4 regions of the Janthinobacterium sp. NKUCC06_STL genome follow, and region 1 is predicted to be linked to each of the others. Evidence: predicted binding sites of a transcription regulator. Region 1 holds the regulator's gene; each other region holds the start of a gene.
What was found. The regulator FNR, encoded in region 1, switches genes on or off when oxygen is low (the NO sensors DNR and NnrR bind a similar motif). The targets are predictions, from matches to a motif close to TTGATNNNNATCAA.

Region 2: a site for FNR is predicted at 3,098-3,111, ahead of nirK (copper-containing nitrite reductase). Genes of this name have one in related genera too.
Region 3: a site for FNR is predicted at 2,795-2,808, ahead of KO539_RS07805 (universal stress protein). Genes of this name have one in related genera too.
Region 4: a site for FNR is predicted at 4,190-4,203, ahead of KO539_RS17795 (DUF3079 domain-containing protein). Genes of this name have one in related genera too.

The regions. Positions count from the first base shown of each region.
Region 1 covers NZ_JAHKQY010000003.1:56,663-64,601, reverse strand. The annotation lists gene KO539_RS12825 (response regulator) at 1-1,408, opposite strand, end outside; gene fnr (fumarate/nitrate reduction transcriptional regulator Fnr) at 1,648-2,406, shown strand; gene KO539_RS12815 (FixH family protein) at 2,410-2,934, opposite strand; gene ccoG (cytochrome c oxidase accessory protein CcoG) at 2,989-4,371, opposite strand; gene ccoP (cytochrome-c oxidase, cbb3-type subunit III) at 4,374-5,294, opposite strand; gene KO539_RS12800 (cbb3-type cytochrome c oxidase subunit 3) at 5,287-5,490, opposite strand; gene ccoO (cytochrome-c oxidase, cbb3-type subunit II) at 5,492-6,106, opposite strand; gene ccoN (cytochrome-c oxidase, cbb3-type subunit I) at 6,122-7,549, opposite strand; gene ccoS (cbb3-type cytochrome oxidase assembly protein CcoS) at 7,785-7,939, opposite strand, start outside.
Region 2 covers NZ_JAHKQY010000001.1:1,547,720-1,555,658, reverse strand. The annotation lists gene KO539_RS07080 (MoxR family ATPase) at 1-416, opposite strand, end outside; gene KO539_RS07075 (cytochrome c) at 650-979, shown strand; gene KO539_RS07070 (cytochrome c) at 991-1,332, shown strand; gene norR (nitric oxide reductase transcriptional regulator NorR) at 1,473-3,029, opposite strand; gene nirK (copper-containing nitrite reductase) at 3,180-4,646, shown strand; gene ytfE (iron-sulfur cluster repair protein YtfE) at 4,677-5,354, shown strand; gene KO539_RS07050 (nitric-oxide reductase large subunit) at 5,369-7,648, shown strand; gene KO539_RS07045 (DUF1841 family protein) at 7,645-7,939, opposite strand, start outside.
Region 3 covers NZ_JAHKQY010000001.1:1,715,885-1,723,823, reverse strand. The annotation lists gene KO539_RS07815 (NADP-dependent malic enzyme) at 1-874, shown strand, start outside; gene KO539_RS07810 (hypothetical protein) at 926-1,792, opposite strand; gene KO539_RS07805 (universal stress protein) at 1,862-2,698, opposite strand; gene KO539_RS07800 (two-component system response regulator) at 3,011-4,024, opposite strand; gene KO539_RS07795 (MHYT domain-containing protein) at 4,021-7,383, opposite strand; gene KO539_RS07790 (class I SAM-dependent methyltransferase) at 7,672-7,939, shown strand, end outside.
Region 4 covers NZ_JAHKQY010000005.1:125,125-133,063, reverse strand. The annotation lists gene KO539_RS17820 (hypothetical protein) at 139-810, shown strand; gene KO539_RS17815 (GNAT family N-acetyltransferase) at 852-1,322, shown strand; gene KO539_RS17810 (TetR/AcrR family transcriptional regulator) at 1,319-1,936, opposite strand; gene KO539_RS17805 (MFS transporter) at 2,093-3,328, shown strand; gene KO539_RS17800 (prolyl-tRNA synthetase associated domain-containing protein) at 3,339-3,833, opposite strand; gene KO539_RS17795 (DUF3079 domain-containing protein) at 3,905-4,105, opposite strand; gene KO539_RS17790 (hypothetical protein) at 4,243-4,701, opposite strand; gene KO539_RS17785 (GNAT family N-acetyltransferase) at 4,709-5,116, opposite strand; gene KO539_RS17780 (hypothetical protein) at 5,457-5,822, shown strand; gene KO539_RS17775 (GFA family protein) at 5,934-6,326, opposite strand; gene KO539_RS17770 (hypothetical protein) at 6,494-6,751, opposite strand; gene KO539_RS17765 (serine hydrolase) at 7,332-7,939, opposite strand, start outside.

The DNA of each region.
Region 1 (7,939 bases):
TCATCGTCGTGGCCAGGGTATTCATGACTTCGTCGAGGTCGAATTCGACGGGCGACAATTCCATGCGGCGCGCCTCGATCTTCGAATAGTCGAGCACGTCGTTGAGGATGCCCAGCAGCGACTGGCCCGCCACGCGCACCATGGTCAGATACTTGCGCTGTTCCGTGTCGAGCCTGGTATTGCCCAGCAAATACACCATGCCCAGCACGGCATTGAGGGGCGTGCGGATTTCATGGCTCATGTTGGCCACGAAATCGCTCTTCGCGCGGTTGGCCGCCTCGGCCCGGTCGCGTTCCTGCTCCAGCTCCGCCGCGCGCGCTTCGAGTTCCTGCTGCAGGCGGTCGCGTTCGCTCATCAGGCCGTTGAACGCTTCCGTCAGTTCGCCGATCTCGTCGCGCTGCTGCACCGGCACGGGGGTAAAACGGCTGCCGCTGGTGCGCAGGGCCAGCAGGGTGTCGCGCAGGCGCACCAGCGGCGACAGCAGGCGCACGGTGACCCAGCCCAGAACAAAGGCGGCCAGCAGCGAGGCGAGGATGCTCCACAGCACCAGCCGGTACAGCACGCCATCGAATGGTTCGAAGGCATCGTCGACGGGCAGCGAGCTGGCCAGCAGCCAGTTCACCGATTTCAGGCGCTTGAAACTGTTGACTGCCGTGATGCCGCGGCTGTTGGTGCTGACCATGCTGCCTTCGCCATCTTCCTTCAGCAGCTGGGTCGTCGTCAGGTTGGCGTTCGGCTGGCGCGGCTGCAGCAAGCGGCTCGTATCGGGGTGCAGCACGTAGCGCGGCACGGCGCCGCGCGTGAGGATGAAGTAATAGCCGCTCTTGCCGACCTTTTCCGAGCGCAAACGCCCCAGCAGATTGTCCTTGTACAGGCGCAGCACGCCGATCACCACGCCGGCCACCTGGCCATCGGCGGTGAGCACGGGCGCCACCATCTGCACGATGGGCATGCCGCTCGACTTGCCCAGCATCGGTTCGGTGATCATGGGCTGGTGCGTGCGCAGCACGGTCTGGAAATACTCGCGCTCGGCAACATTGATGCCGGCGCGCCCCGGCACTTCCGGCATGTCGGCCACGACGGCGCCTTGCGCGTCGAGCACCAGCACGTCGTCGAACAGCACCAGCATCGAGCGGCGCGAATAGTATTCGCGCAATTGGGCGGGCCGGGCGATCAGTTCCGGCGGCTGCTGCCGGGCCGTCAGGGTGACGATTTGCAGCAGCATGCCCAGCTTGTCGTCGAGCTCGGCAGCGGTGCGGCTGATCAGGGATGACTGCTGGCTCAGCAGTACTCGGGTGAAGTCGTCGCGCATGTGCTGCACCTGGATCATGGTGACCAGCGCGATCATGGCGATCGAGGTCAGGCTGGTGGCCAGCGCGACTTTTGCTTTGATGCCGAGAGGCTTCATGATTTCCTTTTCAGTACCGGACGGCACAGGCGGCAAGTAATGCTGTCAGGAATTTTCCTATCAATACCCCAGCTTGGCAAGCGGCGCCGCGCAAATTGCCCTCCCCGCATGGGCTTTTGACGATGTTGCCATATAATTAAAGGCTGGACGTCGTTTATTCAGCGAAATTGCGGTGAAATTGGCACACGGCAACCCTGTATGCAGTAAACTTGTTGTTGCATTTTCTAAAAGGTACCGACATGACTGAAGCGCTACTCACTCCAACCTTGCCTACAGTGAACGTGGAAGCGTTGCGTGCGCGATGCTCGACCTGCAGCATGCATCAATTGTGCCTGCCGATGGGCCTCGATATGGGCGACATGGACAGGCTGGACCAGATCATCGGCCGCCGCCGCAAGATCGTGCGCGGCGCCTCGCTGTTCCGCATCGGCGACTCGTTCCAGAACCTGTACGCGATCCGCCTGGGGCACTTCAAGACGTACCAGATCAATCCCGGTGGCGAAGAGCAGGTGACGGGTTTTCAGATGGCCGGCGAACTGCTGGGCATGGACGCCATCAGCGCCGACCGCCACCACTGCAATGCGGTGGCGCTGGAAGACAGCGAAGTGTGTGAAATCCCGTTTTCCAGCCTGGAACAATTGCTGGGCAATATGCCGACCCTGCTGCGCCATTTCCACCGCATGATGAGCCAGGAAATCACGCGCGAGCAAAGCGTCATGCTGTTGCTGGGCAATATGCAGGCGACGCAGCGTTTTGCCGCCTTCATCGTCAACCTGGCGTCGCGCTATGAAGCGCGCGGCTATTCGAGCAGCAAATTCCAGCTGCGCATGTCGCGCGAGGAAATCGGCAACTACCTGGGCCTGACCATCGAAAGCGTCAGTCGTTTATTGTCGAAATTCAAGAAGGAAGGCTGGCTGCGCGTCTCGAACCGAGAAATTGAAATCTTGCAGCCGGCAAAACTGAAGGCCATCACGGCCGGTACCGACGTCTGCAAATAAGGCCTACAGCTCTTCATCGGCGTGCAGCGCGATGCTGCGTTGCAGCGGCCAGGTCCAGATGCCGGACAGGCGCCACTCGCGTTTGTCGTTTTCCACCAGCACTTGCCAGCGGCTGCGCTCGAGCATCGGCAGCGCCACCGAGAAATTGCCGGCCGCATCGGGCCGCACCAGCAGCTTGATGTCCTTTTCCGGCAGGGTCGCATGCGCCAGGTGCAGCTGCAGCGGGCCCTGGTATGCCTTGCCGAAGCTGTGCACGGAACCACTGAGGCGCGCTGACGCCACGTCGTAGGACAAGCTGGTAGCCATCGCCAGGTCGCTGGCGATCGTGTCGCGCTTCAAATCCTGGTTGATCGCCTTGCCCTGCTTGTAATAATCGCCCACCACCAGCGCATCGGGCTGCGTAAACGCGATATAGCCCATGAAGCTGCCGACGACCACGGACAGGCCGGGGCCGATCATCAGCAGCCATGGCCAGCGATGCTTGTACCACGGTGCAACGGGGGCTTGCAGTTTCAGACTGTCGGACATGGTATTTCTCCTGTGTAAACGGCCAGTCCCCATGCGGGAACCGGCCTTCCTGCTTTAACGCGGCACGATGAATACCGCGCTTTCGCGCACGTGCAGCGAGGGATTGTCCAGCGATTGCAATTCGATCGCAATCTTGTTCGAACCCTTCTCGCCGACGCCGTGCGGCACGCGCAGGCGGATCGGCCAGCCCAGCGTTTCCGTCGGCTGCAAGGTCACTTCTTCGCGCGTCAGCAAGGTCAGGCCCGGCAAGCCGGAAGCGCTGATCTTGAAATGCTGGCTTTGCTCCGAGGTGTTCATGATCTGCAGGCGGTAGACGTTTTCGATCATGCCGTCTTCCACTTCGCGTCCCATCGAACCGCGGTCGCGGATCACGTCCATTTTCAGGGGCGTGCGCAGGGCCAGCGACGTACATACGGCGATGATGATCAGGGCCAGGATGGAAGTGTAGATCAGGACGCGTGGGCGCATGGCGCGCTGGCGTATCTGCTTCGAATTGAAGTTGTTTTCCATCGCATGGTCGGTGCTGTAGCGTATCAGGCCACGCGGCCGCTCGACCTTGTCCATCACGCTGTTGCAGGCATCGACGCAGGCGGCGCAGCCGATGCATTCATACTGCAGGCCGTTGCGGATATCGATACCGGTCGGACACACCTGCACACACAGGGTGCAGTCGATGCAGTCGCCCAGCTTGTCGTTGTTGCCGGCCTTCTTGCTCATGGCGCCGCGTGGTTCGCCGCGCTTGGCATCGTAGGTGATGATCAGGGTGTCCTGGTCGAACATGGCGCTCTGGAAGCGCGCGTAGGGGCACATGTATTTGCACACCTGCTCGCGCAGCCAGCCCGCGTTGCCGTAGGTTGCCAGGCTGTAGAACAAGACCCAGAACCATTCCCAGGGACCGAAATTCAAGGTGGTCACCGACTGCGCCAGTTCCTTGATCGGCGTGAAGTAGCCGACAAAGGTAAAGCCCGTCCACAGGGCGATGGCGCCCCATGCCAGGTGCTTGGCCGTCTTCTTGAACGCCTTGCGCACGGAGGGGCCCTGCTTGTCGAGGGCCATGCGCGCGCTGCGCGTACCCTCGATGCGGCGTTCGACCCACAGGAAAATTTCCGTGTATACCGTTTGTGGGCAAGAGAACCCGCACCACACCCGCCCGGCAATGGCCGTGACGAGGAACAACAAATACGCACAGATGATCAGCAGGGCCGCCAGATAGATGAAATCCTGGGGCCACAGCACGACGCCGAAAATGTAGAACTTGCGCGTGGTCAAATCGAACAGCAGGGCTTGCCTGCCATTCCAGGTCAACCACGGCAAGCCGTAGAACGCCAGCTGGGTAAGCCATACGCATACCCATCGCCAGGTAGCGTAGCGTCCTTTGGCCTCGCGAGGGTAGATTTGCTCGCGGGCCGCATACATCTTGATGACTTGAGGTTCCATTTTTACTTGGCGGGTGCCTGCGGATTCGACAGGCTCCAGACATACGCCGACAGCACGTGTACCTTGGATTCGCCGAGGAAATCGCTGAAGGCCGGCATGGTGTTGCTGCGTCCCTTGCGTACGGTTTCCATGATGGTGTCGGCGCTGCCGCCGTACAGCCAGGTCTTGTCCGTCAGGTTCGGCGCGCCGAGCATCTGGTTACCCTTGGCATCGGCACCATGACAGGCCATGCAGGCGCCAAACTTGGCCTTGCCCAGCACCGACTTGACGGGATCCGAGGTCGAACCGGACAGGCTCAGCACATAATGGGCCACGTTCTCGACATCCTTTTCGGAGCCCAGGGCGGCGCCCATCGGTGGCATCTGCCCATTGCGGCCGTGCAGGATGGTGGTCTTGATGATGTCGGGTTCGCCGCCATACAGCCAGTCCTTGTCCGTCAGGTTGGGGAAGCCCTTGTTGCCGCGCGCATCCGAACCGTGGCATTGCGCGCAGTAGGTCAGGAACAGACGCTGGCCGATGGCTTGCGCCTGCGGATCGGCGGCCACCGTCTTCAAGTCCTGGCTCAGGTACTTGTTGAACAGGGGACCGTAGTCGGCTTCCGCCTTCTTCAGCTCTTCCTCGTACTGGCCCGTCGATTTCCAGCCCAGGCTGCCGGCATAGGTGCCCAGGCCCGGATACAGGAACAGGTAGGCCAGGGCGAAGACGATGGTGATGTAGAACAACCACATCCACCAGCGCGGCATCGGCGTGTTGAGTTCCTTCAAGTCCTCGTCCCAGACGTGGCCCGTGGTGCCGTCGGCAGGGGCGCCCTCGACCACTTTGATTTTCGACTGCGAGTACAGCAGCACGCCGCAGCCGATGATGCCCAGCAGGGACAGCACGACGATGTAGATATTCCAGAAGCCATTGGTAAAGTCAGCCATGGTGATGCTCCTTCGCCAGGTTCATCTCGGCCTCGGCCGGATAGTCGAGCGCGTCATCGGCGAACGGCAGGCGTGCCGCCGCGTCGAAGTCGCTGTTGCTGCGGCTGAACGTCCACCACAGGATGCCCACGAACGTCGTAAAGGAAACCACCGTCATGACGCTGCTGGCGCTGTCAAACAGGTTTTCGATTGCCATGCTAATTCCTTGTTTTGATTAATGTACCGAGGCCTTGCAGATAGGCGACCAGGGCGTCTTCTTCCGTCTTGTCCTGCAGCTGCGCGGGGCCGGCGGCGATCTCTTCATCGCTGTACGGCTGGCCCAGGCGTTTCAGGGCGCGCATCTTCGGCATGATTTCGTCAGGCACCAGCTTGGTCTTCGCCAGCCAGGGGTAGGACGGCATGTTCGACTCGGGCACCACGTCGCGCGGGTTGTTCAAGTGCGTGCGGTGCCATTCGTCGCTGTAGCGCGCGCCCACGCGGGCCAGGTCGGGCCCCGTGCGCTTGGAACCCCACTGGAACGGATGGTCGTAGACGAATTCGCCAGCGACCGAATAGTGGCCATAGCGTTCCGTTTCCGCGCGCAGCGGACGCACCATCTGCGAGTGGCAGTTGTAGCAGCCTTCGCGCACGTAAATGTCGCGGCCCGCCAGGCGCAGCGGCGAATACGGCTTCAGGCCGGCGACCGGCTCCGTCGTGCTCTTCTGGAAGAACAGGGGAACGATCTCGACGGCGCCGCCGATGCTGATCACTACCGTGACCAGGGCGATCAGCAGCCAGGGGTTTCTCTCAATCCATGCATGTGAAAATTTCATTTGCTTATGCTCCTATCAGGCGTGCGCCGCGTTCAGTTCCGGAATGCGGGCGACGGGGAGTTTGCTGCCGCGCAAGGTCATCCAGGTGTTGTAGCCCATGATGCACATACCCGACAGGTACAGCAGGCCACCGGCCACGCGCACCACGTAGTACGGATACGTCGCTTTCACGCTCTCGACAAAGGTGTAGGTCAGGGTGCCGTCCGGATTGACCGCGCGCCACATCAGGCCCTGCATCACGCCGGCGATCCACATGGCGGCGATGTACAGCACGATGCCGATGGTGGCCACCCAGAAGTGCACGTCGACCAGGCGCGTGCTGTGCATCTGCGTGCGGCCCGCCAGGCGTGGCAGCAGATAGTAGATCGAACCCATGGTGATGAAGCCCACCCAGCCCAGAGCGCCCGCATGCACGTGGGCAACGGTCCAGTCGGTGTAGTGCGACAGCGAGTTGATGGTCTTGATCGACATCATCGGACCTTCGAAGGTGGCGATGCCGTAGAACGACAGCGAGACGATCATGAATTTCAGGATCGGATCGGTGCGCAGCTTGTGCCAGGCGCCCGACAGGGTCATGATGCCGTTGATCATGCCGCCCCAGCTTGGTGCCAGCAGGACCAGCGAGAAGACCATGCCGATCGATTGCGTCCAGTCAGGCAATGCCGTGTAGTGCAGGTGATGCGGGCCCGCCCACATGTAGGTGAAGATCAGCGCCCAGAAGTGGACGATCGACAAACGGTACGAGTACACGGGGCGCTCGGCCTGTTTCGGGATGAAGTAGTAAACCATGCCCAGGTAGCCGGCGGTCAGGATGAAACCCACCGCATTATGGCCGTACCACCACTGGATCATGGCGTCCTGCACGCCCGCATACGCGGAATACGACTTGGTGAACGAGGCTGGCATGACGGCGCCATTGACCACGTGCAAAATCGTCACGGCCAGGATGTAGGCACCGAAGAACCAGTTGGCCACGTAGATGTGTTTTACCTTGCGCTTGATCAGGGTGCCGAAGAACACGATGGCGTAGGCGATCCAGACGATGGCGATGAGGATGGCGATAGGCCATTCCAGTTCCGCGTATTCCTTGCCGCGTGTCATGCCCATGGGCAGGGTGACGACGGCGCACAGGATCACCGCTTGCCAGCCCCAGAAGGTGAAGGCGGCCAGTTTGTCGGAAAACAGGCGCACCTGGCAGGTGCGTTGGACAACGTAGTACGAGGTAGCGAACAGGCCGCAGATGCCGAAGGCGAAAATCACCGCATTCGTGTGCAGCGGACGCAAGCGTCCGTATGTCAGCCATGGTATATCGAGGTTCAGGGCAGGCCAGGCCAACTGAGCGGCGATGATAACGCCAACCAGCATGCCGATGATGCCCCATACCACAGTAGCGACCGCGAATTGCTTCACGATCTTGTAGTTATAGTTCAGCGATTGATCCACAAAGACTCTCCCTGGAATTACTATTTATGATGGTGGCCAGAGAGTAAGTGTTTGACCGAGAAAAAACTTTGATGTGGATCAAAATTCCCCGGATGAAATAAGCGTAGCGAACTGGCATCGAAATAAAGTGATATTTCGGTCAAATTCCGCTCAAAAAAGCCATGCAAGATCCCTGCAACAGGAGGAATGTGGGGCAGACGCGCCGGCCATGGGGACGCCGGCCGGGCTGATGCGCTCAGGGATGCGGTTCGTTGGGCGCCGGCGTGGCCGTCGTATCGTCGTCCTGCAAGACGCGCAGGCCCGGTCCGACGAGGTCGTCGAACTGGCCGCTGTCCGAGGCCGTGAAATACACCCACAGGGCGATGAAGACGACGACGACGCTCAAGGGGA
Region 2 (7,939 bases), on a different contig from region 1:
CGCAGCAGGTCGTTCGGGAATTCGATGTCGGCCTTGTCGATTTCATCGATCAGTAGCACCACCGGTTCAGGCGCCGTGAAGGCCTGCCACAGCACGCCCTTGACGATGTAGTTCTGGATGTCGCGCACGCGCTCGTCGCCCAGCTGCGAATCGCGCAGGCGCGACACGGCATCGTATTCGTACAGGCCCTGCTGCGCCTTGGTGGTCGATTTGATATGCCATTGCATCAGCGGCATGTTCAGCGCGGCGGCCACTTCCTCGGCCAGCATGGTCTTGCCCGTGCCCGGCTCGCCCTTGATCAGCAGCGGGCGTTGCAGGGTCAGCGCCGCATTCACGGCCAGTTTCAGGTCGGCGGTGGCGACATAGCTGTCGGAACCTTCGAAGCGTTGGCCTTGCTGGGTGTGCTGTGCTTGCATGAGCGGTCTGCCAAAGTAGGGAAATGGTGAGTATAAACAGAACTGTGGCGCACTGCCACGCGGGCGGCCTGTGCCTGCCTGCCTACAATGCGGGTTTTATAGGTGGACTTGCAAGAATATCTTGGCTAGAATCGGCAAGCAGCAGATTAATTGTCAATCTTAATTGTCAACTCATAAAATCAATAAAAACCAGCTCTGGCGTTTCTCCGATTACCTTTGTTCACATTGCCACTATGAAAAAAATATTTGCACTTCTCGTGCTTGCCGGCATAGCAAATGCCGTCACAGCGGCTGACATTGTAGGAAACGCCAAGGCAGCCCCTGCCAAGGTGGAAATGTGTATCGGCTGCCACGGCATCCCCGGTTACAAGGCAACCTTCCCTGAAGTATTCCAGGTGCCGATGATCGGCGGCCAGCCGGCAAAATATATCGAGAATGCGCTGCAAGCCTACAAGAAGGGCGACCGCAAACACCCCAGCATGAAGGGCATCGCCAGCAGCCTGTCGGACCAGGATATCGCCGATGTCGCCGCGTATTATGCGCAACAAGCCAAGACGAACTGAGGACCAGCCCGATGAAAAAATTACTCGCCGCCCTCGTTTGCGCCACCGTCTCGTTTTCCGCCAGCGCCGCCGGCAATATCAACACAGGTAAAGCCCTGGCCGAAAAATACAGCTGCGCCACCTGCCACGGCAAGGATTACGGTTCGCCCATCGACCCGTCGTACCCGAAACTGGCGGGCCAGCACAAGGATTACCTGGAACACGCCCTGACCGCGTATAAACGGGGCGACAAGCCCAACGGCCGCAACAACGCCATCATGACGGGCCAGGTAAAACCGCTGAGCAACCAGGACATCAAGGACCTGGCCGCCTACTTCCACAGCCTGCCGAGCAGCCTGGTGACCCACCGCTGAGTTGTAGCGCCGGATTGATTGGTTGTTCTGACACCTGACAAAACCGTAGCGAGCGGAAGGGAGAGGCGGCCGAGACGCGGAACTGTGCTGAAGCACAGTGAGCATCGCAGGTTGCCTATACCGACGCGCAGTAGGTTTGGTTAGGTGTTCTTCAGTCCGACGCGGCGCGCCAGCTTATGTAAATTGCTGGCGTCGAGTCCCAATTGCCGCGCGGCGGCGGCCCAGTTATCCTGATGCAGGACCAGCGCTTGCCGGATGGCCTGGCGCTGGCTCGCTTCCACGATCTGATGCATCGATAGCGGCGATGCCGCCGGCGTGCCGCACGCTGGCGCCAGCGGCAGCGCGTCCGTGCCGGCCGGCGCTTCCAGCGCATCGAGGTCGAGCATATCCGTTTCCAGGGTCACGATATCCTTGCGGTCCGCGCCGCGGATCACGGCTTTCAGCGCGGCCCGGCTGATCACATGTTCCAATTCGCGCACGTTGCCCGGCCAGCGGTAATGGCACAAGGCGTTTTCCGCCGCGGCGGACAGGCGCAGGCTGCGCAAGCCCAGGCGCGCGCGATTGAGCTCAAGGAAACCACCGGCCAGCAGCAGCACGTCATTGCCCCGCTCGCGCAGCGGCGGAATCGGCACGGGATACACGGATAAACGGTGATACAGGTCGGCGCGGAACGAGCCGTCGCGCACATGTTCGCGCAGGCTGCGGTTGGTGGCGGCGATCACGCGCACGTTGACGCGGCGCGGCCGATCCGCGCCCAGGCGCTGGATTTCGCCATTTTGCAAGGTGCGCAGCAGCTTGGCCTGTATCGACAATGGCAATTCCCCCACTTCATCGAGAAACAGGGTGCCCCCTTCGGCCGCCTCGAAACGCCCGGGCCGGTCGCTGACGGCGCCGGAAAACGCACCGCGCACATGGCCGAACAATTCGCTTTCGGCCAGGGACTCGGGCAAGGCCGCGCAATTGACGTGGATTAAAGGCTTGCCGGCGCGGCGCGACAGCCGGTGCAGGCGGTGCGCGCACAGCTCCTTGCCCACGCCCGTTTCTCCCAGCAGCAGCACGGGCAGTTCGGAATCGGCCACCACCTGCAATTCGTGCAGCAAGTGCATGATGGCGCTGCTTTGTCCCACGAAATCGTGTTCCTCGCGCGGCGCCTGCGCATCGGCCAGCATGGCGCCGCCCGACAGGCGCAGGGCGCGGATTTCCGTCTCCAGGCGGGTCACGCGCACGGCCGCCTCGATGGCGCAGGCCAGCTCGCCCAGGTCGCGCTGCGCCTGCGTATCGAAGGTGCCCACCTGCAGCGCGTCGAGCGTGATCACGCCCCAGCGTTCGCCTTCCAGGTCCAGCGCCATGCCCATGCAGTCGTGCACGGGCAGCGGTTCGCCGGCCCGCTCGGCGATCAGGCCATCGTAGGGATCGGGCAGGGAGCTGTCGTGATGGAAGCACAGCACGCCGCGCCGCTGCAGGATGGCGGCCAGGCGCGGATGGTCGGCGACGGCGAAGCGGCGTCCCAGCGCATCGCTGGCCAGGCCGGCCATCGCCACGGGGCGCAGGTGTTCGCCGTCGATTTTCAGCAAGGCCACGGCCTCGCAGCCGAAGTGCGCGCGCAGGCTGCCGACGAGTCGTTGCAGGCGCACGGCCACGGGCAGGTCGGCGACCAGGTCGGTCAGTAACAGCAGGTGGATGGCGGTGGTGGTCATAAGTACCATACAGGGTACAACGGACCACGTCCAAAGAGGGTCATACCGACCCTGCATTTTTCAAATCGTTGATTTAAAACAAGTTTTTCCTGGCACACGGATTGCCTAGGTAAGGGTGCCGAACCGGCATACAAGACCAAGGAAAGCTTGATGAAAACGACTCCCTCCCTCCGCGCCATCGCCGCCGCCGTCTGCGTACTGGCCATGCCCCTGTCCGTGCAAGCCCAGGCGAGCCTGCCGGCCAGCGCCGCCGCCACCGCCGCCAAACCCGCTACCGCTGCGGTCAAGCGCTATGAACTGCAAACCAATATCGTCGACGGCAAGATGGTGTTCATCGATGCCAAGGGCCAGGTCAACCCCGTGCTGGCGGCCAAGGTGGGCGACACGGTGGAACTCGTGCTGAAAAGCGGCGAAGGCGCCGAGCACGATCTGCTGATCCCGGAACTGAACGTCGCATCCGCCAAGTTCAGCGCCAATAGCGGCAGCACCACCGTGCGCTTCAAGGTCACGCGCGCCGGCACGTTCACCTATTACTGTTCGATCCCCGGTCACCGCCAGATCGGCATGGAAGGCAAGCTCGAAGTGAGCGGCACGTCGCTGGCCGAGACGGCGGCACCGAAGGCCGCCAGCGAGTCGAGCCAGGCCGCAGCGCTGGCCCTGTACACGCCCGCACCGTCGCCGATGCGCGGTCCCGATCCTTCGGCCGTCAACGTGGCGGCCAATCCGGCCTCCGTACCGTCCGCCATCGGCGCGCGCGCGCCGCAAACCCTGAAATACCGGATGGAGACGGTGGAACTGCCGGGCAAGCTCGATGACGGCACCAGTTTTACCTACTGGACTTTCAATCGCCAGGTGCCCGGCCCCATGCTGCGCGCGAAGGTGGGCGACACGGTGGAACTGACCCTGTTCAACGCCAAGGACAGCAAGATGATCCACTCGATCGACCTGCACGCCGTGACGGGCGGCCATGGCGGCGGACAGCATACGCAGGTGGCGCCGGGGCAGGAAAAAACCGTCACCTTCAAGGCGCTCAATCCCGGCCTGTTCGTGTACCACTGCGCCACGCCGCTGGTGCCGCAGCATATCGCGGCCGGCATGTACGGCATGATCCTGGTCGAACCGGAAGGCGGCCTGTCGAAAGTCGACCGCGAGTACTACGTGATGCAGGGCGAGATGTACACGGGCCGTCCGCACGGCGCCCCCGTGCACCAGGAGCCGAACCTGGAAAAAATGGCGAATGAGCTGCCCGACTACTACGTCTTCAATGGCGAAGTGGGCGCCCTGAGCAAGACGCACAAACTGCAGGCGAAAGTCGGCGAGACGGTGCGCATCTATTTCGGCGTCGGCGGCCCGAACAAGATTTCATCGTTCCACATCATCGGCGAGATCTTCGACAAGGTGTACAGCGAAGGCTCGATCAGCAGCCCGAAACACGACGTGCAAACGACGCTCGTGGCGCCGGGCGGCGCGACCATCGTCGAACTCAAGGTACAGCACCCTGGCAGCTATCTGCTGGTCGACCATGCGCTGTCGCGCGCAGGCAAGGGCGCCGTGGGCGTGCTGGAAGTGACTGGCGAAGCCGTGCCCGGCGTCTACCACGCGGGCGCCGTTCAATAACACCACCACATTCATCATCAAGGAGTATCTATGGAACTGATCGAACAATCCCTGGGCCAGCTGGCCCGCCGCATCCCCGGCGCCACGCGCCTGTTCGATGCGCACCGCCTGGATTTCTGCTGCGGCGGCAACAAGACATTGCGCGCGGCGGCCGAAGCGGCCGGCGTGGACACGGCGCCCATCGTCAAGGAACTGAAACTGCTGGCAGGACGGACTGACGCCAGCGGCGAGCGTGACTGGCAGGAGGCCTCGGCCACCGAACTGGTGGAGCACATCCTGGCGCGCTACCACGCCGTGCACCGCGAGCAGCTGCCCGAGCTGATACGCCTGGCGCGCAAGGTCGAGCAGGTGCATGGCGACCGAGCCGACTGTCCGCACGGGCTGGCCGAACACCTGTCGGCCATGGCGCAGGAGCTGGAAAGCCATATGCGCAAGGAAGAAGACGTGCTGTTCCCCATGATCGTGCGCGGCCAGGGCCCCCGGGCCGGCGCACCGATCAACGTGATGCGCATGGAGCACGACGACCACGGCGTGGCCTTGCGCGCGATGGAGGCGATGACGAACGACATCACCGCACCTGGCGGCGCCTGCACCACCTGGCGCGCGCTGTACACGGGCTTGCGCACCTTCCGCGAGGACCTGATGGCGCATATCCATACTGAAAACAATATCCTGTTCGAGCGCTTTGCGCCGGCCGTGGTGCACTGACAAAGGAAAGACCCATGGGTCCGTATAAAAAACTCTGGTTCACCCTGATCGGTGTGCTGATCGTGACGTTTTCGCTGCTCGGCTACTACGGCACGGAAGTCTACCGGCAGGCGCCGCCGATTCCCGCGCAAGTGCTGGCGCAGGATGGCCGGCAGCTGTTCGACCGCGAGGGCATCCTCGATGGCCAGACGGCCTGGCAATCGGTCGGCGGCATGCAGCTCGGTTCCATCTGGGGCCACGGCGCCTACCAGGCGCCCGACTGGACGGCCGACTGGCTGCACCGCGAACTGACGGCCTGGCTGGAACTGGCCGCGCAAGAGCAGCATGGCAAGGCGTACGCGGCGCTCGACGGCCCCGCGCAGGCGGCGCTGCGCGAAGCGCTCAAGCTGGAATACCGGGGCAACCGCACCGATGATGCGCAAGTGCTGCGCCTGTCGCCGCGCCGCGTGCAAGCGATTGCCAACACGGCGCACTACTACGACCAGCTGTTCTCCGACGCGCCGGCGCTGCACGCCAGCCGAGAGCATTTCGCCATGAAGGAAAACACCCTGCCCAGCGCCGAGCGGCGCGCGCAGATGACGCAGTTCTTCTTCTGGACGGCGTGGGCCGCCGCCACCGAGCGTCCTGGCCAGAAAGTAACCTACACGAACAACTGGCCGCATGAACCGCTGATCGGCAACCAGCCCAGCGGCGAAAACCTCGTCTGGTCCGTTGCCAGCGTGGTGGTGCTGCTGGCCGGCGTGGGCTTCCTCGTCTGGGGCTGGGCTTTCTTGCGCGACCACGACGAAGCGCTGCCGGCCGCCGGCCCGCGCGACCCGCTCACCACGTTCGCGCTGACGCCTTCGCAGCGGGGACTGGGAAAATATCTGTTTCTGGTGGTGGCGCTGTTTACCTTCCAGGTCTTCATCGGCGGCTTTACGGCGCACTACACGGTGGAAGGGCAGCAGTTCTACGGCGTCGACGTGTCGCGCTGGTTCCCGTATGCGCTCACGCGCACCTGGCATATCCAGGCCGCGCTGTTCTGGATCGCCACGGGCTTCCTGGCCGCCGGCCTGTTCCTCGCGCCCCTGATCAATGGCGGCAAGGATCCCAAGTGGCAGCGCCTCGGCGTCGACGTGCTGTTCTGGGCCCTCGTCGCGGTCGTCGTCGGTTCGTTCATCGGCAACTACCTGGCCATCGCGCAAGTGATGCCGCCCGAGTGGAATTTCTGGCTGGGGCACCAGGGTTATGAATATGTGGACCTGGGACGCTTGTGGCAGATCGGTAAATATATCGGCATCCTGCTGTGGCTCGTGCTGATGCTGCGCGGCGTCGTGCCGGCCCTGCGCAAGCCGGGCGGCGACAAGAACCTGCTGGCGCTCTTGACCGCATCCGTCGGCGCCATCGGCCTGTTTTACGGCGCCGGCCTGTTCTACGGCGAGCGCACGCACCTGTCCGTGATGGAGTACTGGCGCTGGTGGGTGGTGCACCTGTGGGTGGAAGGCTTCTTCGAAGTGTTCGCCACGACGGCGCTGGCCTTCATCTTTTCGACCCTGGGCCTGGTGTCGGTGCGCATGGCCACGACGGCCAGCCTGGCGTCGGCCTCGCTGTTCATGCTGGGCGGGATACCCGGCACCTTCCACCACCTGTACTTCGCCGGCACCACCACGCCCGTGATGGCCATCGGCGCGAGCTTCAGCGCGCTGGAAGTGGTGCCGTTGATCGTGCTGGGGCATGAAGCGTGGGAAAACTGGCGCTTGAAGGAGCGCGCGCCGTGGATGGAGCAGTTGCGCTGGCCCATGATGTGTTTTGTCGCCGTCGCCTTCTGGAACATGCTGGGCGCCGGCGTGCTGGGCTTCATGATCAACCCGCCCGTGGCCTTGTACTATATCCAGGGCTTGAACACGACCCCCGTGCATGCGCATGCGGCGCTGTTTGGCGTGTACGGTTTCCTGGCGCTGGGCTTTACCTTGCTGGTGCTGCGCTATCTGCGGCCCGACTACCGCTTCAGCCCTGCCTTGATGAAGACGGCGTTCTGGGGCTTGAATGCGGGACTGGTGCTGATGATCTTTACCAGCTTGCTGCCGATTGGCATCATCCAGTTCCACGCCAGCGTGACGGAAGGCCTGTGGTATGCGCGCAGCGAGGCATTCATGCAGCAGCCGCTGTTGCAGAACCTGCGCTGGATACGCACCTTCGGCGACGTGGTCTTCATCGTCGGCGCGGTGGCCATGGCGCTGCAGGTGGTGCTGGGGTTGATGGGCAAGGCGCCGAAAGCACCTGTACTGCAGCCGCAGGCGGTGCGGCCCGGTTAACGCCTGCGGACGCAGTCGATGTACGCATCCGTATCGGGCGGCAAACCCGAGCGTTGCGAAGCCCAGATCATCTGGCCCAGGCATTCCATCACTTCGTGCTGGGCGGCATGGGCCGAATCGAGGCGCTGGGTCAGCTGCTGGACGGCCGGGCGGATGCCGCGCGGCTGGTCCACCTGCACCTGCTCCGTGATCGACAGATGCATGGACAGGTGCAAGAACGGATTGGCTTGCCCCCCTTCGACGGAATAGTCGCGCGCCAGCGCCGCTTCGACGTCGCTCAGCTCGTTTTCA
Region 3 (7,939 bases), on a different contig from region 1:
CATCCTGGTCGGCCGTCCACCGGTGCTCGAAGCGCGCATCCAGAAGTTCGGCCTGCGCCTGAAACAAGGCGTCGACTTCGACGTCATCAACCCGGACTTCGACGAGCGCTATCGCGATTACTGGAACACGTATTACGCGATGACGAGCCGCAAGGGCGTCACCGAGGAATACGCGAAGCTGGAAATGCGCCGCCGTCACACCCTGATCGGTTCGATGATGATCCACAAGGGCGACGCCGACGGCATGATCTGCGGCACCTTCGGCACCACCCAGCTGCACCTGAAATACATCGACCAGGTGCTGGGCAAGCGCGCCGGCAGCAACGTGTATGCCGCCATGAACGTCCTGATCATGCCGGAGCGTCAATTGGTGATGGTCGACACGCACGTCAATGAAAACCCGGACGCCGAGCAGCTGGCCGAGATCACCATCATGGCCGCCGAAGAGATGACCCGTTTCGGCCTGTCGCCGCGCGCGGCCCTGCTGTCGCACTCGAACTTCGGTTCCAGCGACAGCGCTTCGGCGCAAAAGATGCGCGCCGCCCTGGCCATCGTCAAGGAACGCGCGCCGGACCTGGAAATCGACGGCGAAATGCACGGCGATACGGCCCTCGACAGCAAGCTGCGTCAAAAACTGATGCCCAATTCGGCACTGAAGAACGACGCCAACCTGCTCGTCATGCCGAACATCGAGTCGGCCAACATCGCCTACAACCTGGTGAAAACGGCGGCCGGCAACGGCATCGCCGTGGGCCCAATCCTGCTCGGCTGCGCCAAGCCCGTGCACATTCTGACGCCATCGGCCACCGTGCGCCGCATCGTCAACATGACGGCGCTGTGCGTCGTGGATGCTGTCGCCCAGCGTAAAGCCTAAGCCTTAGCAGCACATGAAAAGCCGCCCCGTCCGCAAGGAGGTGCGGCTTTTTTACATGGGTGGCACGGGCAGGGCCGTGGCCGGATGGCGGCGCAGGTAATAGTGGCGGTACAACATGATCTCGCCCCACACCAGCAGCAGCGCGGCCAGCGCGAGCAGGCCCAGCGTGATCTTGAGCGAATTGAAATAGGCGCCGGCCTGGCGTTTGACGGCGTCGATGAAAATCATCGGCACTGATTTGTCGAGTTTGCTGAAATCGGCCTGGCGCGCCACATCGGTGGTCAGGCGCACTGCCAGGTCGGTGCCCAGACTGGCCAGGTCGCCCGTCGCCTGGCCACGGAAGCCGGCGCCCTTGAGCGCTTCGCCCAGCACAGTTGCCCTGGCGATCAGCTGTTCCTGCAGCACCTGCGTCAGCAGCACGCTGCCGCGGCGCAAGATGAATTCATTGATCCAGCGTGCCTTGCTGCGTTCCCAGTAACTGTCGGATGTAGGCCGGTAATACATGTCTTGCACGAAGGGTTCGATCAGGCTGCGCATGCTGATAGCCTGGCCCGGGGCGATCAGCCTGACCTGCTGTTCCAGGTAGACGCGCAGCGCCGGCATCTGCGCTTCGACCACCGGCTGCAGGTCGCGCTCAAGGGCCTGGTTGACGACGCGGTGCACGCTGTGCACGGCGCCAAACCCGCCACCGAGGAGCGGCAGCGCGACGAGGATCAACACATAGCTGAGCTTGGCGGCCACATGCCAGGCGGGCGGGCGGCGCACCAGCAGGCATTTTCTGGCCAGCTGGTAGCAGATGCCGAGCGCCAGCACAAAGCCGATCACGCCATACAGCAGCATCCACGGCAGGACCGTCCACAGCAGGTCGCTGCCGAACGGCGCCAGGGTGCTACTCCAGTTGAGCAGTTGTTGCTTCATGTACATTGCCTTGAGGTAAGTAATCAGGCAATTATAGCTATTTAGCAAATAAACATGGCGCGCTTGACGTCAATGCGCCATCAGCACCGGTACCGTCATCTGGCGCAAGATCGTTTCCGTCACGCCGCCCAATAAAATTTCGCGGAAGCGCGCGTGGCCGTAGCCGCCCATCACCAGCAAGTCCGCATGCACTTCGGCGGCCATGGCCAGCAGCGCCGCGCCGATGTCGCCCGTGGTGGTGGCCGAACGCACTTCGACGGGCACGCCATGGCGGCTCAGGTAGGCGGCGATGTCGGCGCCCGGGTGGCGCGCCGGCTGCGCGTGGCCGGCCGGCGGGTGCAGCAGGGCCAGCACCACCAGGCGCGCCGCGCGCAAGAGGGGCAGGGCGTGGCCAATGGCGCGCGTCGCTTCCATGCTGCCATCCCAGGCCACCACGACGGTGTTGTCCACTTGCGCGAACTGGCCGCTGCGCGGCACGATCAGCACAGGACGGGCCGCGTTCAGCATCACGTAGGGCACCAGGTCGCTCATGGCGCCGGGCAGGGCTTCGCTGTCGTCGTGCTGGCTAAGCACCGTCAAGTCGCTGTAGCGGGCGCTGACGGCCATGCCGCCATCTTCATCGTCTTCGATCAGGCGCCGTTCCAGCGAGGCGGCGCCGGCCTGGCGCGCCAGCGTTTCAAACTGGGCCAGCGCCTGTTCCGCCTGCCCGTGCAGGGCTGAAATCTGCGCCGCCACGGCGCCGCCGCGCATGCCGCGGTTGTTTTCCACGTAAAAGCGCGACAGGCCCGTCATGGCTGCGCCGATCAGGTGCGCCTGGTGCGCGTGCGCCAGCCGCGCCGCGATGGCGATGCGCTGCGGCGCATGGCGCGACAGGTCGGCGTGGACGAGGATGGATTTATAGGCCATGGTGTCATTCGCTAGTCAGGATGGCAACAAGGCTAGAACGGCAACAGGGGCAAGTCCAGCATTGCCGTGCTGGCGGACGTTTTTCTTATGCTGGGCTTGATATGGGTCAAAAAAATACGGGCCATGGCCATCTGCAAGGCCACAGCCAGGAAATTGCGAGCTGTTTGATGCGCGTCAAAATGCCTGGCCCGCAGCCAGCCATAATGGCATTGAACTCCTTGCCCTTCCAGTGGTCTGCATCGGCGCCGGCGCCATCTGTCCGGCACTTGTTTGTGTGACGCAACAACGCTGGCCGTGGCGGGAGTTCCCTCTTCAAGCCTGCGCCTGGTGTTCCGCTTTCTCCGCCCAGCGCAGCCGGATGGCGTCGATGGCGGGCAGTTCCTGCACAAACAGCTCGACCAGGCGCGCATCGAAATGGCTGCCTTGTTGCGCTTGCAGATAGCCCACGGCGTCCAGTACTGACCACGCGCGCTTGTACGGACGCACCGAGGTCAGCGCGTCGAAGACGTCGGCCACGGCGACGATGCGCCCGGCCAGCGGAATCGCTTCGCCCGCCAAGCCGTCCGGATAACCGCTGCCATCCCATTTTTCATGGTGCGACAGGGCGATTGCGCGCGCCAGCGCCAGCATGCCGCCTTCGGCATGTTCGCCGATGATGTCGCCGCCGATGCGCGCATGCGTCTGCATGATGGCCCATTCGTCGGCGTCGAGCTTGCCCGGCTTTTGCAGGATGCGGTCGGGGATGCCGATCTTGCCCACATCGTGCATGGGCGCCGCGTGCAGCAGGTCGTCCGCGGCGGCCTCGTCCATGCCTGCGGCCACGCCCAGCAGGCGCGCGTAATGGCTCATGCGGATCACGTGCAAGCCTGTTTCATTGTCCTTGTATTCGGCCGCCAGACCCAGGCGCTGGACGATCTGCAGCCGCGTTTCCTTCAGCTCGTCGATGCGCACCAGCGACAGGTGCGTGCGCACGCGGGCGCGCACGATGGCGGGGCTGAGCGGCTTGGTGATGTAATCGACGGCGCCCGCTTCAAAACCGCTGAGTTCGTCGCGCATGTCGTTCAGGGCCGTGACGAAAATGACGGGGATGGCGGCCGTCCGCGGCGCCGCTTTGAGCTGGCGGCAGGTGTCGTGGCCGCTCATGCCGGGCATCATCACGTCGAGCAGGACCAGCGCCGGGCGCTCCTGCTGCGCCAGTTCCAGCGCCCGCGCGCCATCCTTGGCGAACAGCAGCGCGTAGTCGTTTTGCAAGATCTGGCGCAGCAGCTGCAAATTGGCCGCCTCATCGTCGACGACGAGAATCACGGGCCGGGCGGGTGCATTCATGGGGGCTCCGGGGCGTAGGTGTGCAGCAAGTCGTGCAGCAGCGACTGTGCCAGGGGGAAATCAAAGTCGTCGATGGCATGCAACAGCGGCGCCAGCGCATCCGCTTGCGCGCCCATGGCGTGCTGCAACTGTGCTTGCGCCGCGTCATCGAGTTCGCCGCGCCGCAAGGCGCTTAATAGTGCACTGGCCGCTTGCCGGGCGGCGGGCGCGTCGATGGCAGCCGCTGATGCCGCTGCTGTCGTCGCCGGCAAGGCAGGCGGCGCCAGCCGGGCGATGGCGGCCAGGGCCGCCGGCCATTGCGTCAGCAGGGTGCCCAGCGATGCGTCGAGCTGCTGGGGCGTGGCGGGACCGGGGCTGGCGCAGCATTGCTCCAGCGCCGCCAGGCTGGCGGCCAGTTGCTCCAGGCCGAGGTTGGCCGCCATGCCGCGCAGTTTGTGGCTCTGAGACAAGAGCGTTGCATGCTCGCGCGCCTCGATGGCGGCCAGCAGGGCCGGCGGCAGGCGGGAATGCTCGATTCCGAAACGGGCCAGCGCCGCGCGGTAGGCGCCGTCGTTGCCGGCCCAGCGCTGCAGGGCGCCCGCATGGTGCAGGACCCGTCCGCCAGCGGGCGCCGGCGCGTGGCTGGCGTCGGCCGGGTCCGCCGCCAGGCCCAGCACGCGGGCGATTTCCTGCGACAGCGCCTGCCATTCGACGGGTTTTGTCGCGAAACCGTCCATGCCGGCCGCGCGCGCCGCCTTGCGGTGCGCATCGAGCACGCTGGCCGTCATGGCGATCACGGGCACGCACGGGCGGCCATCGCGCAGGGCGGCGGCGCGGATGGCTTGCGTGGCGGCCAGGCCATCCATGCGCGGCATTTGCAAGTCCAGCAGCAGCACGTCGAAGTCGTCCTGCTGCGCCAGTTGCAGGGCTTGCGCGCCATCGCCGGCCGTGATCACCGTGTGGCCGCGCTTGCCCAGCAGTAAGCTCAGCAGCTCCAGGTTTTGCGGTACGTCGTCGGCGGCCAGCACGCGCAGGGGCGGCAGGCGCACGCTGCGGCGTTCGCTGGCGGGCAGTGCCGCCTGGCGTGCCGGCAACAAGGGCAGCATGACGTGGAACACGCTGCCGTGCGGCAAGGCGGCGTCGGCCCAGATGCGCCCTTGCATCAGGGTCACCAGCTGCCGGCTGATGGTGGTGCCCAGGCCCGTGCCGCCAAAGCGCCGCGTGGTCGATGCGTCGGCCTGCACGAACGGATCAAAAATGGCGTCGCGCCGTTCCGCGGGGATGCCGATGCCGCTGTCCTGCACCAGCAGGTGCAGCTGGCCATCGTCGCGGCGCGCCGTCAGGCTGACGCCGCCGCCGGGCGTGAACTTGATGGCGTTGTCGAGCAGGTTGCCCAGCACTTGCCGCATGCGCAATTCGTCGCCATGCAGCACGGCCGGCAGTTGCGGGTCGTACTGCACCTCCATGCGCAAGCCTTTGGCGCGCGCGTGGATGCCATACGTGGACGCCAGTTCATCGACCAGCGCCAGCAGGCTGTAGTCGCGCAATTCCAGCGCCACGGCTCCCTTGTCCAGCTTGGCCGTGTCGAGCACTTCGTTGAGCAGGCGCAACAGCGAGCGGCCGGACTGGCGCACGGTGTCGAGGTGGCGCCGCTGCTCCGGCGCCAGCGGCGAGTCGAGCAGCACATCCGTGAAACCGAGGATGGAATTCATCGGCGTGCGGATTTCATGGCTCATGTTGGCGACAAAGCTGGCCCGCGTGGCGGCCGCCAGCTCCGCTTTTTCCTTGGCCATGCGCAAGTCTTCCTCCATTTGCCGGCGTTCGCTGATGTCGAGGATGACGCCGTCGACCCAGCGCACGGCGCCGGCCGCATCGTGCACGACGGTGCCCCGCTCCCACAGCCAGCGCGCCGTGCCGTCGGCATGCAGCAAGCGGTATTCGAGCAGGTAGGGCTCGCCGCTGGCGACGCTGCGGTTGAAGACGTCGATGACGTAGGCGCGCTCTTCGCTGGCGATCAGTCCCGTGATGCTGCGGCGCGGCACGGCGCCGAGAAAGTCGGCGGGTGGATAGCCGGTGACGGCTTCCACGCCATCGCTGATGAACAGCATGGGCTGGTTTTCCGCCGTGGTGCAGCGAAAGGCGATGCCGGGAATATTGCCGATCAGCGAGCGCAACTGCTGCTCGCTTTCGCGCAGGGCGGCCAGCATGGCGCGCCGTTCGCTGATGTCCGTAATGAACAGCACATATAAATCCTGGTCGGCCAGGCGTGCGCTGGCCATCGAGCGCTGCACGGCGACCGGGGCGCCATCCTTGCGCAGGTAGATGATTTCCTCGCTGGTGTGGACCGCCTCGCCTTCGCCCGTGCGCAGGTAGTGCAGCAGGCCGTGCTGTTCCGACTGGCGCACGTCGCTGACCAGCACGCTGACATGGCGGCCGACAATTTCCGCCGATCGCCAGCCGAGGATGCGCTCGGCAGCGCCGTTGAAGTCGACGATGTTGCCGTGCCGGTCGATGGTGATGACGCCGTCGACCGTGCTCGTCAGCAGCGAACGGGTCCAGTGTTCGCTCTGGTTCAGGTGGCGAAACAGTTCGCGGTAACGCAAGATGCCCACGGCCGAGGCGACGAGGATCGTCAGGGCGATGGTCAGCAGGGTCACGCTGACCACCAGCATGGGCCGGTTGGCATCGGCATCATTGCCTGGGGGAATCGTCCCCACGAAGCGGGCCGCCTGCATGCCCATGTAATGCATCCCGGCAATCGCAGAGCCCATGACGCAGGCGCTGATCAGCGTGCGCTGCGACGAGGCTACGCGGCTGCTCCAGCCGCGCAGACCGAAACGTATCCACAGGGCCAGGGTGGCCAGCGCTACGGCAACGACGAGCGACAGCGCGAACAGCAGCGGATCGTAGCGCAGTGACAGGCCCATGCGCATGGCGTGCATGCCCGTGTAATGCATGGCGCCAATGCCCAGGCCCACCAGCAAGCCGCTGCGCAGCAGCAGCGGCGCCGTGACGGCGCGCCGGCTGATGGTGGCCAGGGCGACGAATGAGGCCGCCACGCTGGGCACGATGGACAGCAGGGTCAGGCCGGGATCGTAGGCGACGCTGGTGCCCAGCTCGAAGGCCAGCATGCCGATGAAATGCATGGCCCACACGCCGCAGCCCAGCGCCAGGCTGCCGGCCAGCAGGCACAGCAGGTGCAAGCGGCGGCTGATGCTCGCCTGCGCGCGGCTGTACGCCGTCATCTGGAAAGCCATCCACGACGTGAAAATGGCGATCACGAGCGACAGCAGCACGAGTCCCGGCGCATGCTGGCCATGCTGCAACTGGGCCGGGTCGGCGGGAAGATGGAACAGGTGCTGGACGCTGGCAGGTATCATCGTAGGAAACAGGTGACGCGTTTGGCGCTGGCGTGGGCGCCTGCCGCCACGGCGGGTGATCGATGCGGATTACCTTACCAGATTTCCGGAAACAAATATCTTAATTGTAATTATTTTCCCTGTCGTGCAAGTCATTTCCAGGGGGATGAGTGGGGCGCTCACCTTGTCGTGCCCGTGGAATGGCGGTGCTGACGAGGAAGTTGCCATCAGGAATTGTGTGGTTTTTTTGCAAGGTGCGACGCCTTGCCATGCGTCATGCTACATTCGCGTCCTGTTTTTTCTGAAAGGATGACTATGCCTTTAAGTAACAACTTCTTGCAGCATAATCAGCAAGCCTGGGATGCCCAGGCTGCACAGAACAGCCCATGGTCGCAGCCTGTCGACAGCGCCACCATCGCCGCGGCGCGTGCCGGGCAGTGGCAAATTCATTTGACGCCCGGCCCCTTGCCGGCCGGCTGGCTGGGCGAGGTGCAAGGCAAGCGTATCCTGTGCCTGGCCGGCGCCGGCGGGCAGCAGGCGCCCGTGCTGGCGGCCGCCGGCGCGCACGTGACCGTCT
Region 4 (7,939 bases), on a different contig from region 1:
GCACTGTTCCGCGCAGAATGCACGATAGGAAACGGTGTGGCGCATTGCCCAAATCATGCGTTATCATCATTCTCCGCCTGATGCAATCGGGGCATTGTGCCCCACATTGGCTCCCAGTACCCGCCCAAGAATATCGCCATGAAATTGACTGTCTTGTCCTTATCGCTGCTTTTATCCGTGATTTCCACCTCGGCTTATTGCGGCACCTTGCACCTGGACAAAGCCACGACAGGAAAAGTGCGGCAAGCGGCCGATATCCGTTATGCGAATCACGATGAAAAACAGACCTACCAGCTGAAAGTCGGCAGGCAGTGGATCCATGGCAGTTGCAACACCAGCGGCACGGGCAATTTGCACGCGCTGCTGGTCGACATGAATTTCGACGGCCATGCCGACCTGTGGGTGACCGGTTACACGGATAGCCAGGGGCGCATCCGCTGTTCCGATGTGTGGCTATGGGATGCGCCGGCGAAGCAATACCGTTTCAATCAACCCTTGTCAGCGATTCCGAATCTGGATATCAGCATGGCCGATCAAGGAATCAAAGGCGGCATCCCCAATTGCGGCTGCGCAGCGCAATGCTTTTATGAAGACAGCTATGCATGGCGGGCTGACAAATTAATCGCCACCGCCCGGCGCGAACAGGATTGCGAGCGCTATCGGGAATATCGTTTGAATGAAAAAGACGCCTTGATCATCGTCAAGGATGAAATCATCGACAGCGGCAATCCTGGCCAGCAGGCCATCGAGAATACAAAAGTACTTGACTGGCAGCGTCACGCGCAAACCATGCGCAAACCCTGGGAATGATATTTATCCTGCCATCCGACACCATTGAATAAATAAAACACATGACGACACATCCAGCATCGATTACTTTCCATGCCGCCAAGGCGGAAGATACGCCCGCGTTCATCACATTGCGCGGCAAGACACGGCAAAACGCCATCCCAAAAGAACGTCTGGCGGAAGTGGGCATCACGGCCGTCACCTGGGCGGAAATGATGCGCTCGGGCAGCTTGCCTGGCCAGGTCTGCCATCACGACGGCCAGCTGGTCGGCTACTGCTTTGGCGAGCGCGACACGGGCGAAATCATCGTCCTGGCCCTGCTGCCGGCATTCGAGGGCCTCGGTATCGGCAAGACCTTGCTGGAACTGGTGATGACGGAACTGCGCGCGCAGGGCCACCAGCGGCTGTTCCTCGGCTGTTCCAGCGATCCCGCCTCGCGCTCCTACGGCTTTTACCGTTACCTGGGCTGGACGGCGACGGGCGAGACGGACAAATATGGCGACGATGTGCTGGAGTTTCGCTTTACGGCCTAGGCGGTCAAGCGGTGGGCATCCCACACGCGCATCAACTGCGTGATGGCAGCGTCAAACACGGCGTAGCCAACGCCATCGCGGGCCTGAATCGACACGCCCGATAAAAAGCTGTCGAAGACGGACGCCAGCGCGACCGCATTTGTGTCAACCGGCAATTCGCCGCTGGCCATGCCCCGCTCCACGCAGCACACGAAGCCGGCGCGGGTGCGGGCGCGCGAAGCCGTCAGCGGTGCAGCCACGGCCGCATGCTCGGCCGTCGGCGCGCTCATGCAGCCAAGCGCCACCATGCAGCCGGGTGGATGGCCCGGCTCGGACTGCATGCGGGCCGACTGGCGCAAGGTCAGCTCGATGGCCGCACGCGGCGCCAGGCCATCGTCCCACAAGCATTCCGTCACGCGGGCAAACGTGTCCAGATAGCATTGCGCCGCCTCACGAAACAGCGCTTCCTTCGAGCCGAACGCCGCATAAAAGCTGGGCGCGGAAATGCCGCCGCCTAGACTCGCCTTGAGCTGGCTCAAGGACGTCGATTCATACCCCTGCTGCCAGAATAAAAACATGGCCTGCTCGACCGCTGCCTGCCGGTCGAACGTGCGCGGCCGTCCCATTTGCGCCATCCATCGCTCCTTCTCATCTGCTCATACGCTACTTACATACTACTCGATACAGAAGTCGTTGACAACGCGGCACGCCATCGCCTATATTTATACCGATCGATACATATATACCGCTATAACGGTCGGGGGATTCCTGCGCCCGATTACTTGACAAGGATGTTTGCCGTGAATCACGCTACGCTCACCACCGGAACCAGCCCTGCGCTGGCCGATCGCCTCCCCGTCGCCGGCCTGCTGGCTCTGGCCATGACGGGTTTTATCTGCATCGTGACTGAAACCTTACCCGCCGGCTTGCTGCCGCAAATCAGCGCGGGCCTCGGCGTCAGCGCCGCGCTGGCCGGGCAAATGGTCACGGCCTACGCGCTCGGCTCCCTGCTGGCAGCCATTCCGCTCACCATCGCCACGCGCGGCTGGCGCCGCCGCAACGTGCTGCTGCTGACCATCATTGGCTTTCTCGTGTTCAATACCGTCACGGCCCTGTCGTCCCACTACTGGCTGACCCTGGCGGCCCGCTTCTTTGCCGGCATGGCGGCCGGACTGGCGTGGAGCTTGCTGGCCGGCTATGCGCGGCGCATGGTGGCGCCCCATCAGCAAGGCCGCGCCCTGGCGCTGGCCATGGTGGGCGCGCCCGTCGCCCTGTCCCTGGGCGTACCGCTGGGCACCTTGCTCGGTTCCCTGGTCGGCTGGCGCGCCGCGTTCTGGATCATTTCCGCCCTGACATTGATCCTGATCGCCTGGGTGCTGGCGAAGGTGCCCGACTACCCGGGCCAGTCCGTGCATGAACGCCTGCCCCTGCGTCGCGTCTTCACGACGCCGGGCGTGCGCCCCGTGCTGGCCGTCGTCATCGCCTGGATGCTGGCGCACAACATTCTCTACACCTACATCGCCCCGTTCGTGGCGCCGGCAGGATTGACGCAGCGAATCGACCTGGTGCTGCTCGTCTTCGGCGCCGCCGCCATGGCCGGCATCTGGATCACGGGCCGGCTGGTCGAGCGCCACTTGCGCGCCACCGTGCTGGCCAGCCTGGCCGTGTTCGCCGCGACGGCGCTCGTGCTGGGCCTCGCAGCGCACCTCCCCTTTGTGATCTACCTGGGCATGGCCGTCTGGGGCCTGAGCTTCGGTGGCGCGGCCACCCTGCTGCAAACGGCGCTGGCCGACACGGCCGGCAGCGGCGCCGACGTGGCCTTGTCGATGAATGTGGTGGCGTGGAATGGCGCGATTGCCGCCGCGGGCGTGGTGGGCGGCGCCCTGCTGGAAACCTGGGGCGCGGACGCTTTCCCGTGGGCGATGGTGGCTTTGCTCATGCTGGCCTTTCTCGTCGCCTGGTCGGCCCGCGAACACGGTTTCCGGCCGGGACGGCGCAGCGGCGGCGCGCCCGTGGCCGGGCATTGAAACGGAGCTTTCAGCTCGCCGCCGGCACGTCCAGAATGCGGGGCATGTGCCCCGTATAGGCAAGGAAATTGACCAGCGTGGCATGCGACAGCGCCACTGTCGCCGTGTTGCGTAGCGGATGGGCTTGCACCGCATCCGCTTCCCACACGGCCTGGTCGAGCACCAGTTCCACCGCCTGCGCGTTGTCGTGGATCAGCGCAAACAGGCTGACGGAGCCAGGCATGATGCCCAGGTGCTGCAGCAAGCGTTCTGGCGAGGCCATGCTCAGCTTACTGGCTGGCAAAAGCCGCCCCAGCGCCGCCAGGTTGATGCGCTTGTCGAAGGGCACGATGACGAGGAAATGCCGGCGGCCCTTTTCATCGCGCACGAATAGATTCTTGACCATCAGGCCAGGCATGGCCGGCACGTGCATCAGTGCTTCATCGATCGTGTGCACGGCCGGGTGCTCGACGAATGGGCAATCGCCGGCGCTGCTTGCCAGCCAGCGGGACAGGGTTTCTTGCATGGGTATTTACTCGGCTCGGATGAATGGGCGATGAGGCGATTGTAGCGGCGCGCCGCGTGGTACGCTTGCCGTCAAGGCTTGTTCTCGTCCTGATCGGCCTTGTCGGCCGCCGCCAGTCCCCAGTCATTCCAGCCTTCGCCAAACAGCTCGATCGGATGCTGCGTGCGTTCGGAACCATTGCCGCAGCGCATGGCGTCCGGCGGACAATACTTGTCGCAGCCCCAGCAGATGCGTTCGGGGTTCTTGGGGTTTAAGGGAAAAGGCTTGGCCATGGGAGGCGATCGTGGTCGGTTGAGGGTTCCTGGTTGACTCTAGACCTGGCGTGGGGGGCGGTCAAACGAATTTCGGCTGGGAACTTGTCCAATGTCAAGCTTGTGCAGAAAATGGAGCGTCGGCATGACGCCGCCCCCTATTCCGGATCTTTCCTGACGGATATGGCCACTTCCAGCACGGTTCTCGCGTAATTGACACCGCCGTCGACAGCCGGCTGCGCCTTCAGCTCATCCAGCACGTAGACCATCGTCACCATGGCACCAGGCACGAACAGCCTGGTGTCCTGCTTGTCATTCGTGTAGATGCTTTCGTCGACTGTCGAGCCATCCGCCAGGCGCAAGGTGAAGCTGTTGACCTGATCGCCACGGCGGCTGTCCTGGCCCGCGAAATACGTTCGTTCGATGCTGCCCGTCACGATTTGCGTCTGGAGGCGCCTGGCCTCGATGCTTTCCCACCAGGCTTCGGAAGCGAACAGGCCGTGACTGCCTTTCAGGCCCATGTGGGGTCTGGAACTGTCGCGGGTGAGGGCCTGGGTTTTGGCGACGCGGCTGGGGTCTTTCGCCAGGGCCTCGGCAAGGGTGTAGACGGGTTTCATAGGGCGCTCAATATTTGCGCCGGATGACGTAGGCATTGCCGGCAGGCTCAAAACCGAGCGTCGGATAGTAAGACATGGCATCCGGGGCGGAGAGCAGTATCAAGGAGACTTCGTCGCCGATGATGGCCTGGGTGCGCTTGACAAGTTCCTTGCCGATACCCAGCCCCTGGTACTGCTTGTTGACGGCCAGATCCGACAGATAGCAGCAGTAGGCATAGTCCGTCAGTGACCGGGCCAGACCCACAAGCTCATTATCCACCCAGGCCGACAGCAAAAGGCAAGGCGCGGCGAACATGCGCGCGATTCTCGGGAGATTGTCGGTAGGACGCTTGATTCCGGATTGATCGAAGACACGCACGACATCGAGCGGATCGAGGGGAAAATTATGACGATATTCTACAGTGATGTTTTTCATGGTTTTAAAGGTGTCAGGTAATTGGGCGCAGCTTGTTTCTGCAAACATTGCTCATATTGGCATATGCATTAATAGTATGTCAGTTGCGGGGGCGAGAAGGCTGTTCCCGTCCCCGCCACGCATCTGGCGCTCAGTCAAATGGCCGGAACCTCAGAAAACGCTGGCCTTCATACGCCACCTCGCAATCAAATAGGAATCCTGCCAACAAACGAACGAGCTACGGTAGCTTGTGTGACAATGCACACACTGGAAATGTGGAACCTTCCATATCTCTATCTGATATCAAACCGACTTGGCAAGGATTGTAAAAATGTGGGTACCGTTACGATTGAATAAGCGCATGTACACCTCCTTTGTTGCCGCCCTTTTTCTTGTTGCTGGTGCCTCATCAGCACTCGCTGGCACGCTTGACGAAGACCGGACACGCGGTGACATCCATGGCTTGTTTGAAATCAGGGATGCCGCAGTACAGTTCATGGCAGCTGAAAATGCAAAAAATGGCACAAGCTGGCAAGTCCTGGAGCCGAACCGGAAGATTCTGGTGACGAAATGCGCGGTAGCGTTGCGTGTGCAATGGGTTCCGAAAAGCCATGGCCTGTCCGGGCCGAATGTTGCTGTGAGTTGCGCCAAGACGGTCAAACCCACGATACAAGATAAATGGAAAGTGTTTGTGCCGATCGCCAAGGGGCCGGTGGCGTATAAATGATCAGCTCGCGAGGGTATGGCTGGAGGAGCCATCCTGACAGCAACCGATCATCGGAATTCTTCGGAGTGTCATGAATGCGATAAAAAACCAGTCAAATGACTGGTTTTTTTATTATGTCGGACTTTCTTGAAACTGTTTGGCATTATCACAAATTTCATACCATGCAGGCTTGGAGCCAACATGCACATGAAATTGTATTCTTACCTCAGGGTCATCATCCAGGCAGTTAAGCGATATTGGAAATGAATCGCTCTCTGAGCCAATCTCCCCCAAAGAAGTCCCGCATTTCTTGCAAAAAGTTCTAGCGTATTTAAAAGGAGCCTCTGGCTCATATCGTTGAATAAATTCCCGCCCCTCCAGCAAGGTAAATGCATTTTTATCCACGAAGGCCAGGGCACTCGCTCCGGCCTTCCGGCAACGCGAACAGTGACACATGCCCATCATGCCTGGGGGTGAGGCCAATTCAAACTTTACTGAGCCACAGCAGCAACTGCCTTTGATCATGAGGTGTCCTGTTTGAACGTTGACACTGTATTTTTACACAGTACTTCTGCACAAACAAGACACTTCGGAAGGAATTTTTCAGCACCGAAGCGAGGGGCAATTCCCCCACGAGCCGCATCGGGGAGTTGCTGCCGCATCACTGGATCTCGGCCGACTATTCTTTGCCATCAAGGAAGGGTCAAGTCCAACTCCAGACCGCCCATCCTGATAAGGAAGAAGGTGGCGATCCCCAGGCCCACGAGCAATAGCACGAAGACTGTGACCACCTTGCCGCTCGCGCGCAGCACCGCGCGATTCTGCTTCGCCTTATCCTTGTCCTTCTTCCCTTGATCGTAATGCCACTTGATGGCGAAGAACATGCCCGTGCCGAGCACGAGAGCCTTGAACGTCACGAAGACTATAGGGGTCCAATCCAAATCCGTCATTTTGAGTATTTCCAGTCTATTACTTGACACTATCTATCGTGAGGAGCACCACCTCAAAACGCTGCATCAGCAGCTTCTGTTCCAACCATCTCCCAGGCACCCTGTTTGACTCTGTCATTATAGCTACCGATGAAATAACAATGGCATCGGGCGCAGTGATTTTCCATATGCAGATGAGAGAGGCGAAAACGTCAGCGACTGCCATACAAGGACGGTGTTGCTGCACGCTCTGATGCATACTACTTGAAAACAATATCCATACATTGGGACAAAATGTCCCAGTTGAAAACCATGCAAGATGAGAATTTTGCTATCTGTTTGCCGCGCTTTGCAGGGAACAAAGGCCAGGTTTTTGGCAGATTGCGCATGCGTTGCAGGCGGCGGTGGCGGACGCATCCTTCACACCGGGTGACCGCCCGCCTTCGCAGCGCAAGGTCGAGGAGATGGGGCGGGCCAGGTTCTATGCGGTGCCTTCGCCCCCAACGAAAGCTGTACCTACTAACCTACCTACACAAAGGCATCGGTACAAAAAAGGCTTTGCGTACTCCTCAAATACCCCGGCTTCGGGCAGAGGCGCCATCTAGTCCGAAAAAACATGGCCAACTGCGATAGTCGCCGCCTTCAACGCGATCATTTCGGCCCCAGGAAGGCCCCTGTCGGCATTGCTCAGCACCGCCACATACAATTGTTTCTCGGGCAGACGCAAAGCGTAAGTAGAAAAGCCGGGAATGCCGCCGCCATGTGACTGCATTGGCATACCGCGCATCTCGCGCACGCTCCATCCGTAGCCATAGGGGACACTTTTGCCGTCGGCCAAGACATAGGCGGTAAACGCTTTCTGCTGAGTGGAAGGCTGAAGCAGTTTGCCTGCGCTGACGGCGGCATCCCAGCGCGCCAGGTCGTCCACTGTGGACACGAGTGCGCCGGCCGCATACGGCAACGTCATGCTGACCGCCTTGCCTGGTTCGAAGCCAGCGCCGGCACTGCTGCGCGTATAGCCCTGGGCGCGCATCGCGCTGCCACGTTCATGGCCATCGTAAGCGCTGTTGACCATACCGAGCGGCACGAAGATGCGCTGTTCGACGAACTTTGCATACGATACCCCGGATACCTTTTCGAGAATCGCCCCCAGCAAGAAGTAACCTGAATTGCTGTACGCGTAGCGGGTACCCGGTTCGAACTGGAGCG